One region of the Microbacterium sp. SSM24 genome, then DNA from elsewhere that is predicted to be linked to it. Evidence: predicted binding sites of a transcription regulator. Region 1 holds the regulator's gene; the other holds the start of a gene.

Region 1 (5,301 bases):
GTACGACATCCACTCGCCGCGCGTGCCGTCGGTGGCCGAGGTCGCCGACCTGCTCGACCGCGCCGCGACCGAGCTGCCGCTGCGCCAGGTGTGGGTCAACCCGGACTGCGGTCTCAAGACCCGCGGCTACGACGAGACCGTCGAGTCCCTGCGCAACATCATCGAGGCGACGCGGTCGATCCGCGACAAGGTCGGTGCGGCGGTCTAGCCCTTCGCGCCCTTCTTGGACGAAGCGGATGCCGCGGCCCCTGCGGTCGCGGCATCCGCCGTTTCCACCACCACGACCTCTTCGGCGACGACGACCGCGTCGGGATCGATGACCTCGGTCGCCTCGACCTCCGCCTCGCCGTGCTCCTCGGCGCGCCGCTGCAGGAGCTCGAGGATCCACGCGGCCACGAACGCGACCACGATCACGAGGATGACATCCCCGAACGACAGCGGTCGCAGCGCGAAGAGCCACAGCACCGCGAGGACTGCGATGACTGTGCGCACGAGCACCTTGTAGCGCGCGAGCCACCCGCCGAAGCCGCCGGTGTCGAGTCCGCGAGAGGCGAGCTGGCGCCGAGCGGACGAGTTCATGCCGCGCACGGCGCCGCGCGCGCCCTCTGCGGCGCGGGAGCGTCCCATCGCCCAGCCGAGGATCGCGACGAACACGCCGAGCACGCTCAGCACGACGGCGGTCTGGGTCATCGAGCCGACGAGCTGTGCGTAGATGACGTCGAGCGCCGAGGGGGAGAGGCCGAGATCGCCGGCGACGATGCCCATCGCAGTGTCGCCGATCGCTAGCGTCGCAGCGAGAGCCCCCGCGCCGATCGCGATGCCGAGTCCTGTGCCGAGCACGGCGACGCTGCGTCGCCGTGCGAGCGCGATGCCGAGGCCGAACAGTGCGAGGGTGATGACCGGCAGCCACCAGCCGAGCGTCGTGGCCAGCGCGTACGCGGTGCGGATCGCGGCGAGGTTGTCGCCCTTGCCGATGATGACGACGTGGTCGACGGCGGGGATGAGCTGAGCGGCGCTGACCCCGCGATCGGTGAGGCGCTGCTTGACGTTGTCGACGATCGCTCCGACCTGGATGCCGACGCCTTCGTCGGTGCGGACGACGAGTCCGCCGCCGTCCGACGTCGCTGCGGTCGTGAGGGCTCGGTGCGCGGCGCGTGTGGCCGTCGCCCAGACGTCGGAGAAGGCATCCGACTCCACGACGCGGGTCACCGCCGTGGTGACGAGGTTCTCGAGGCCGTCGGCGGCGGGCGCCTGAAGCATGGTGAGTGCCTGCGCGGCGCGCGGCGGGAAGCCGTCGATGGAGGCGATGCCGTCGAACACGTCCGCGGTCAGCTCATGGAAGTCGACCTTGGCGTTGACCGCCTCCATCGTCTCGTCGATGATCATCGCCTGCACGGCGGCGTCATCCACGAGCGGGGCGAGGGTCGCCACGAACGCGTCCTCCTCGACCAGCTGCACACGCGCCCACGCCGAGACGATCGACACGGGGACGAGGATCGCCGCGACGATGATGCAGATCGCCGAGACGATCGCGCGCCACCGGCCGCCTGTCGGGCGGCGCGCCGCGGGCCCAGGATCGCCGGCGAGGCGCGCGTTCTCGGACTCCAGCTCGCGGATGCGCGCGGTCAGGGCCTGCGTGTCCGCGGTGTCGATGTCGCTCATGGCGCCATTCTGGCCGACCGGCGGCCCGCTGCGCTAAGGATCACCCGCCACGGGTGATCAGACCGCGCGCAGCACCGCCACGACCTTGCCGAGCACGACGGCGTCGTCGCCGAGGATGGGCTCGAACGCGGAGTTGCGCGGGAGGAGCCAGGTGTGGCCGTCTCGCTGGCGGAACGTCTTGACCGTTGCCTCGCCGTCGAGCATCGCCGCGACGATGTCGCCGTTGTCGGCGGAGGGCTGGGAGCGCACCACGACCCAGTCGCCGTCGCAGATGGCGGCATCGATCATCGACTCTCCCGACACCTTCAGCATGAACAGGTCGCCCTTGCCGACGAGCTGCCGGGGAAGCGGGAAGATCTCCTCCACCTGCTGCTCCGCCGTGATCGGCACACCTGCGGCGATGCGGCCGACGAGCGGCACGAGGGCGGCGTCGCCGACCGACGGGGCGAAGTCGGCCGGATTCTCGGTCGCGAGGCCCGGGAGGTCGATCAGCACCTCCATCGCCCGCGTCTTGCCGGCGTCGCGCCGCAGGTAGCCGCTCAGCTCGAGCTGGTTGAGCTGGTGGGTGACGCTGGAGAGCGACTTGAGGCCGACGGCGTCGCCGATCTCGCGCATGCTCGGCGGATAGCCGTGCCGGACGATCGAGAGCTGGATGACCTCGAGGATGGCGCGCTGCTTGTCGCTCAGGCTCTTGCGGCGCCGCGTCTGCGGTCGCTCGCGCCCGGTGGCGTCGCTCATGTCCGGCTCCTGTCTCACTGCCCGCGGAGGCCCCGTGGAGTGCAGCGGTCTTCGAATGTCGGAGGCCCGTGGTGGGGTACTCGTATCGAAACCGTATCCGGCTTCGACCGTCGAGCAGGGCAGCGTCACCGCGTGTCGCGTTCGATGGATCGTCGTCAGATCCGGCTGTTGACATCCTAGACCATCGAAGATAGCTTCGGTACAGAGGTTCGCATCCCCCGCTCCCGGCCGAGCGGCGGATGCGAACCTCCCCCCACCACGAGGAGCAGATCATGACCGCGATCAGCATCACGACATCACCGGCACTGAACGCACGCGCGTTCGCAGCGGCAGGGCGCGGCACGCGCCTGCGTCTGACGGTGCGCGGACGCCGTGTGCTGGCGACGGTCGCGGCCCTCCCGGCCATCATCGCGATCGCGGTGGCCATGATCTCGGGCGGGTCCGCTCTCGCGTCCCGCGACACAGGCGCGCCGGCCGGCTCCTTCGAGACGGTGACCGTGTCGTACGGCGACTCGCTGTGGACGATCGCAGAAGAGGTCGCACCGCAGTCCGACCCGCGTGACGTCGTCGATGCCATCGTCCGCCTCAACGCGCTCGAGGGCGTGACGCTCCAGGCGGGGCAGAGTCTGGCCATCCCGGCGGAATACGCCACAGGGCGCTGACTCCGCGCTCTACCATGGGAGGGGTGAGTCCCCGCCTCGAAGACCTGCCCCTGCGTGATGATCTGCGCGGTATGACGCCCTACGGCGCGCCGCAGGCGCCGCTGCCGGTCGCGCTCAATGTGAACGAGAACACGCATCCCGTTCCGCAGGAGGTCGCCGACGACATCATGGACTCGCTCGCGCTCGCGCTGGGCGATGTCAACCGCTACCCGGATCGAGAGTTCACCGCGCTTCGCGAAGGATTCGCCGACTACCTGGGTCACGGTCTCACGCGCGAGCAGATCTGGGCCGCGAACGGGTCGAATGAGGTCCTGCAGCACGTCCTCCAGGCGTTCGCGGGGCCAGGACGCACAGCGTTCGGCTTCGCCCCGACCTACTCGATGTACCCCCTCCTCGCGCGCGCCACCGGCGCCGAGTGGATCGCGGGCACGCGAGGCGCCGACTACACGGTCGACGCCTCCGATGCGGCCGTGCAGGTGGCGGATGCCGCGCCCGACGTCGTCTTCCTCTGCGCCCCCAACAATCCGACCGGAACGCCGCTCGGCCTCGACGTCATCGAAGCGGTGTACGACGCGACCGCCGGGGTCGTCGTGGTCGATGAGGCGTACTTCGAGTTCGCGCCCCGCGACGAACGGTCAGCCCTCACCCTCCTGCCCGGCCGGGAGCGCCTGGTGGTGTCGCGCACGATGAGCAAGGCGTTCGCCTTCGCAGGCGCCCGCGTCGGCTACCTCGCCGCCGATCCGGCGTTCGTCGACGCGCTCCGCCTGGTGCGACTCCCGTACCACCTGAGTGCGCTGACGCAGGCCGCGGCATCCGCTGCTCTTCGTCACGCTCCCACGATGCTGAGCATGGTCGATGAGATCGTCTCGCAGCGCGACCGCATCTCGGCCACGCTCGACGCGCTCGGGTACACGCCGCACGCATCCTGGACGAACTTCGTCCTCTTCGGCGGTGTCACCGATCCGGCGGCCACCTGGCGCGCGCTGTACGACCGCGGCGTGCTGATCCGCGACGTCGGGATCGCGCAGCACCTCCGCGTCACGGCAGGCACCGAGGACGAGACGACGGCGTTCCTCGACGCGCTCGCCTCGCTAGGATCGAACGCATGAGCGCCGCTCCGCGTACCGCGTCCATCCGCCGCTCCACGAGCGAGTCCACCGTCGAGCTCGAACTCGACCTCGACGGCTCCGGTCGCAGCCGCATCGACACCACGGTGCCGTTCTTCGACCACCTGCTCACGGCGTTCGCGAAGCACTCGCTCACCGATCTCACCGTGCGCGCGTCCGGCGACACCGACATCGACGCCCACCACACCGTCGAGGACATCTCGATCGTGCTGGGGCAGGCGATCCGCGAGGCCCTCGGCGACAAGTCGGGCATCTCCCGCTACGGAGACGCGCTCGTCCCTCTCGACGAGGCGCTCGCACAGGCCGTGGTCGACATCAGCGGGCGACCCTACCTCGTGCACACCGGGGAACCCGCAGGATTCGAGCACCACCTCATCGGCGGTCACTTCACCGGCTCCCTCGTGCGGCACACCTTCGAGGCGATCGCATTCAACGCGGCGCTCACCGTGCACGTCCGGGTCATCTCCGGACGCGATCCCCATCACATCGCCGAAGCGGAATACAAGGCGTTCGCGCGCGCGTTCCGGCAGGCCAAGGCACTCGATCCGCTCGTCGACGGCATCCCCAGCACGAAGGGTGCTCTGTGAGCTCCAGGCCCCTCGTCGCGGTGCTGGACTACGGTTCCGGCAACGTCCACTCCGCGGTCAAGGCCCTCGACGCGGCCGGCGCGGATGCGCGCCTGACCTCCGATCGCGGACTCATCCGTGATGCGGATGGTCTTGTCGTGCCTGGGGTCGGAGCGTACAGCGCCGTGATGGACGCGCTGCGCGCGAGCCGCGGCGACGAGCTCATCGAGCGCCGACTGGCCGGCGGACGACCCGTCCTGGGCATCTGCGTCGGGATGCAGGTGCTGTTCGAACGCGGCGTCGAGCGCGGCGTCGACACCGAGGGCATGGGGGAGTGGCCGGGAGCCGTCACAGAGCTCGACGCGGCGGTGCTGCCCCACATGGGCTGGAACACCGTCGATCCGGGCGAGGGGTCGCGTCTGTTCCGCGGCATCGAGGATGAACGGTTCTACTTCGTCCACTCGTTCGGCGCGCAGCACTGGACCCTCGATGTCCAGCCGCCTTTCCCGCAGCCCGCCCTCACGTGGTGCACGTACGGTCAGCCGT
Region 2 (5,301 bases), 1.3 Mb from region 1:
ATCGCGCGCCGGGTGGGCGTCGCGGCGGCGAACGAGTGCGATCGCAGTGTGACCCCGGCGGCCGTCAGGTAGGCGTGCGATCGGTCGAGCGCCTCACGATCGGCGAGCGCGAGGCGGAACATGTACGCCGTGTAGCTCCCGCCGTTCGTTCGCGGGTAGTCCCGGCGGAGCATCATGCCGTCGCCGCGGACCATGCCGCACAGATAACCGGTGCGGTAGTCCGATGTCTCCGCCGGCGCAGTCGGCGCACCTCCCGTGCCGAACCCGAGCAGACGGTTGTTCAACGTCAGGAAGGGGCGCTGACCGCTCTGAGCCGGCTGGACGTACTTCCACCCGCGATCGGTCAGGAAGCGATGGTCGCCGCTGGCAACGATCTCGGTCCCGTCGCTGAGGGTGACGCGATACGCGGGCTTGCGCGTTCCCCACTTCGCCGCCACGACCGAGGGCGTGTAGCGCCGGTATGCGCCGTCGCGACGGGTGCCGACGACCACATCGCCCACGCTGATCTCGCGGAGGAGCTTCGTGCGTCCGTCGGCCATCAGGATCGCGGTGTCGGGATGCAGGCAATAAACGCAGGCATGACTGCAGCCGCGGTAGGGGTTCACGGTCCAGTCGAACGGCATCGCGGAGGCGCCGGGAACGTGGTTGAGCGCGGACTTGCACAGCACCTCATGGAACGTGACGCCCGCGAAGTCGGGCGTGGTCACCGATCGGACGAGACCGTTGAGGTGCTCGAGACCGGGCAGGGCCGCGGCATCCGCCACCCCCAGTTCCTGCCCCTGCCACCGCATGACTCTATGGGAACAGATGTTCGATACTCTGTCAACCACGAGAGTCGGAGAGTAGGAAAAACGATGAGGGATGCCGCGCCATTCGGCGTCTCGCCGGTGCAGGGTCCAGAATGTGACCTGTGACGGCCCCCGGACCGCCCGACTCCCCCCTGTCTCGTCGCGCCGCGAGAGCCCTGCGCGACGAGGGTGATCGGCGTGCCCGCACGACGGATTCGACGTCGTTCTCCCCGTTCGTGCTTCCCGACGATCTCGTCGGCGCGGATGCTGCGGCCACGTCGCGGGCGCGAGGTGCGACGCCCGCACCGGGGGAAGCGGACGGCCCGACCCGGCACGCCCGCCCGCGCAGGATCGCTCGCGTCGGCGTGATCGCCGCTGTCGTCGCCGCCGGCGCGCTGCTCGTCGGCGCGGCCGCGGCCGTCACGGGCATGGTGTCCGGCGCAGCGCCCGATGACTCCGCCGCGGCCGCCGCGCACGTGGCCGCCGCTCCGCCGCCCGTGTCGGAGCTTCCCGTCCCGACCGTCGAGCAGACGCCGGTGTCGACGGACATCTGCGCCGATCCGGCCGTGATCGCCGCTCTCGAGGCGAGCGACGACGCCGGTGCGATCGAGGCGGCCGGCGGTGCCGAGTGGTTCCGCATCGCCGTTGCCGGAGGCGCTGCGCCCTGCGTCGACCTCACCGACCCGACACGGCTCTGGGTCGTCATCAACAAGACCCTCCAGTTCGACCCCGTGGACTACTGGCCGGCCGACATGATGTTCCCCGAGGGCGTGCGCAGCCTCGAGGGCGGATCACTGCGGGCGGATGCCTCGGGCGCCCTCACCGCGATGGTGACCGGCGCGCGCGAGGCCGGCGTCGGCGAGATCGCCCTCCTGAGCGGCTTCCGGTCCTTCAACTCGCAGATGGCGACCTACGGCCGCCACGTCGATGCGCGCGGCGTGGAGGGCGCCGATCTCGTCAGCGCCCGACCCGGGTACAGCGAGCACCAGTCCGGATTGAGCGGAGACGTCGTGCCCTGCGCCGGACCGTGCGGAACCCTCGACGACCTCGCGGGCTCCGCGCAGGGGGAGTGGGTCGAGGCGCACTCGTGGGAGTACGGCTGGATCGTCCGCTACGTCGACGGCGCGACGGACGTGACCGGGTACCTGCCCGAGCCGTGGCATCTGCGCTACATCGGACCGGAGCTCGCCCGTGCCTACCACGACGGCGGCTGGACCTCGCTCGAGGAGTTCTTCGGCCTTCCGCCCGCGCCCGCCTACGTCGGCTGAGTGCGCGGATGCCCGGCTGGAGGCATCCGACAAATCGCGGTACTGAGTTCCAGGGACTTTAGGATCCGATCCCACATCGCGGCCGGCGAAGTCGGACCTCACCCTTAGGATTCGAGGAGGGGTCGCCCGTGTCCACGCCGTATCGACGGCGCGGGCGTCCGCTCGAAGACGAGAGGGAGGCGCACATGGAGCGCGACATCTACGACGAGGACCACGAGGCGTTCCGCGACGTCGTCAAGGAGTTCATCAAGCGCTACGCGACCGACGAGAAGCGCAGGCAGTGGGACGCCGACGGCGAAGTCGACCGGGCCACGATGCTCGCGGCCGGCGAGGCCGGCATCATCGGCCTGTCGGTGCCCGAGGAGTTCGGCGGCGCCGGCATGCTGCAGGACTACCGCTTCCGCTCGGTCGTGCTCGAGGAGACCATCGGCGCGGGACTCGGCTCTCTCGCCGGCGCGCTCGGCATCCAGGACGACCTCGCCGTGCCCTACATCGTGCACATGGGCACGCAGGAGCAGAAGGAGAAGTGGCTCCCCGGGATGGCGACCGGCGAGGTCCTCGGCGCGCTCGCGATGACCGAGCCCGGTGCGGGCTCCGACCTGCGCGGCATCAAGACCACCGCCAAGAAGGTCGACGGCGGCTACATCGTCAACGGTGCGAAGACCTTCATCTCGTCGGGCAAGACCGCCGACATCGTGGTGACGTTCGTGAAGACCGGTGAGGGAAATCGGCCGGATGCCTTCAGCCTGCTGATCCTCGAAGACGGCATGGAGGGCTTCGACCACAGCAAGAAGCTCGAGAAGATGGGCTTCCACGGCTGGGACACCGCCGAGCTCTCGTTCGTCGACGTCTTCGTTCCCGACGCGAACCTCATCGGCGGCAAGGAGGGTCTCGGCTTCATCCAGCTCATGATGAACCTGCCCCTCGAGCGTCTGTCGATCGGCGTCGCGGCGGCGGCCGCGTGCGAGGCCGCCTTCGTATGGACGCGCGACTACGTGCTCAGCCGCGAGGCCTTCGGCCAGCGCATCGCCGACTTCCAGAACACGCGCTTCCAGCTCGCCGACATGGCGACGACGGTCGACGTCGTCTGGGCGTACAACGACCGCGCGATGATGCTCTACAAAGACGAGAAGCTCACGGCCGAGGAGGCCGCGAAGGTCAAGTTCTGGTCGACCGACCGCGAGGCGGAGCTGCTCGATGTCGGTGTGCAGCTGCACGGCGGCTACGGCTACATCACCGAGTACCCGATCGCCCGCGCGTACCTCGACGCGCGCGTGCACCGCATCTACGGCGGCACGAACGAGATCATGCGCGATCTCGTGAGCCGTCAGATCGTCGGCAAGAAGTAGTCAGCACCCGCGCGGGTCCGGATGCCGCGACCCCGCCCCTCCGAGGGCGCGGGGTCGCGGCTCGGCCCACGCGCCCCGAGGCTCCGGGCGACGCGCCAGCGGCGTCTGGAGGGGGCGTGGGGACCGTCGTTCGGGGCTGTTCGCGACGCGAGCGCTGCTGTTACCTGCGACTGCGGCGTGTATCTGCGCAGCGCTCGCAGGAAGAGGCAGCGCGAGCCGATCTGCAACCGTCGTCTTCAGCGCCCGGGTCAGTGCTGGCCGGACGGACCCGCACCGGCACCGAGGCCGCGCGAAGCGAGCCCGCGCCGACGCGCGAGGCGCGCGACGCCGGCACGCTTGAGCTGATCGGCGATCAGGATGCCGAGAGCGACGCCCACGAGGCATCCGACGATCGTCAGCGCGAAGAACGCGACCACCGCCCAGGCCGGCATCGTCCACAGGTCGAACGACACGGCGGCGGCGATCGGGTACACGATGCCCACGAACACGGCGCCGGCGTAGAACTGCCAGGTGCGCCACGAGCGGTAGATCGCGAGCATGAACGGGATCTCGGCGAACAGCGCCCACCACACCGCGGCTCCGAAGAACGGGAAGGCGACGAGTCCCGAGATCACGCCCACCAGGATGCCGGCGAGCGGCCGCTCGAGAAGGCGCAGGGCGACCGTGGCCGGCAGCAGCCACAGCCCGGCGAGCGCCACGGAGGCGAACGGCACGGTCGCGAACAGCACGGTCGAGAGCCATCCGGCCGCCCACAGCAGCACGCCGCCGGCCACCCCGATCGCGGCGCACGTCAGCAGGTACGACGTCGCGACCCGGCTCACGAGTGCACCTCGGTCGCGGCGAGCTGCGACTTCGGAGTGGGGGACGCGGTGCCGACGCGCCAGTAGCCGCAGAAGCTCACCAGCTCCTTCGGGACGCCCCGCTCGTTCACCAGCAGGCGGCGGCCCTCGGTCGGCAGCGACTGCTCGCCGACCAGGTATGCGTGGAACGGGGCATCCGGAAGCGAAGCCTCCCCCAGCGCCTTCAGGGCGAGTGCGCCTGGCTTGACGCCGTGGTCGCGCACGATCCACCGCACGTGCACATCGGCCGGATGCGCGAACTCGAGCGCGTCTTCGGCGGACGGCACCTCGATCACGGCCAGCCCCGACGCGTGCGACGGGAGCGACGCGCAGATCCCGGCGATGGCGGGAAGGCCGGTCTCGTCGGCGACGAGAACGACGCGGTCCGTGCCGCGCTCCGGGTTGAAGGCGAGGCCCTCGTCGATCACGACGACGCTCTCGCCCGGCTCGCACGTCTGCGCCCAGCGGGACGCGGGGCCCGCGGTGCCGTCCTCCGCGGATCCGTGCAGCACGAAGTCGACGTCGATCTCCGGGCCGCGCTCGTCCGTCGCGGACCGGTACTCCCGCACGGTGTAGTTGCGCATGACGGGACGCACGCCGTCGGGGATCCGCAGGTAGCGCAGATAGCCGAACATCTTGTTGGCCTTGGCGGGCAGACGGTCGAGCCCCTCGTCGCCGCCGAGAGGCAGGAACAGCCGGAACCACTGGTCGTAGCCCATCGCACGGAAGCTCTCGATCTCGGCACCACCGAGGGTCACGCGCATCCAATGCGGCGAGAGCTGTTCGCGCCGCAGCACGGTGAGGTGCACCAGCCCCTGTGTCTCGGGCTTCACGAGTCTGCTGGCCAGTGCCATGGATCCTCCGTCGGGGTAGGGGAGTCGGATGCTGCGGCCCGGCCTACGCCGGAACCCAGGGGTGGGCGTGCGTCAGCAAGCCGGGGGTTTGGGGCGGAGCCCCGTGGAGTGCTGCCCAGAAGATCGCCGCCGACGCCGCCCACAGCAGCACGATGAAGACGACGTCGCGGGCGCGGAACGGGACAAGGTGGCGCTCGGTGCGG

What was found. Region 1 encodes LexA, which represses DNA repair genes until DNA is damaged. Its sites were predicted from a motif close to TCGAACANNTGTTCGA; they were not measured.
Region 2: a site for LexA is predicted at 800-815, ahead of OL358_RS05625 (intein-containing Rv2578c family radical SAM protein). Genes of this name have one in related genera too.

Annotation. Positions count from the first base shown of each region.
Region 1 is NZ_JAPDNQ010000001.1:2,553,818-2,559,118, forward strand. It holds gene metE (5-methyltetrahydropteroyltriglutamate--homocysteine S-methyltransferase) at 1-208, shown strand, start outside; gene OL358_RS11790 (hypothetical protein) at 205-1,662, opposite strand; gene lexA (transcriptional repressor LexA) at 1,720-2,400, opposite strand; gene OL358_RS11800 (LysM peptidoglycan-binding domain-containing protein) at 2,673-3,062, shown strand; gene OL358_RS11805 (histidinol-phosphate transaminase) at 3,134-4,171, shown strand; gene hisB (imidazoleglycerol-phosphate dehydratase HisB) at 4,168-4,776, shown strand; gene hisH (imidazole glycerol phosphate synthase subunit HisH) at 4,773-5,301, shown strand, end outside.
Region 2 is NZ_JAPDNQ010000001.1:1,224,225-1,229,525, reverse strand. It holds gene OL358_RS05625 (intein-containing Rv2578c family radical SAM protein) at 1-791, opposite strand, end outside; gene OL358_RS05620 (M15 family metallopeptidase) at 911-2,056, shown strand; gene OL358_RS05615 (acyl-CoA dehydrogenase family protein) at 2,242-3,405, shown strand; gene OL358_RS05610 (ECF transporter S component) at 3,654-4,226, opposite strand; gene OL358_RS05605 (siderophore-interacting protein) at 4,223-5,098, opposite strand; gene OL358_RS05600 (energy-coupling factor transporter transmembrane component T) at 5,142-5,301, opposite strand, start outside.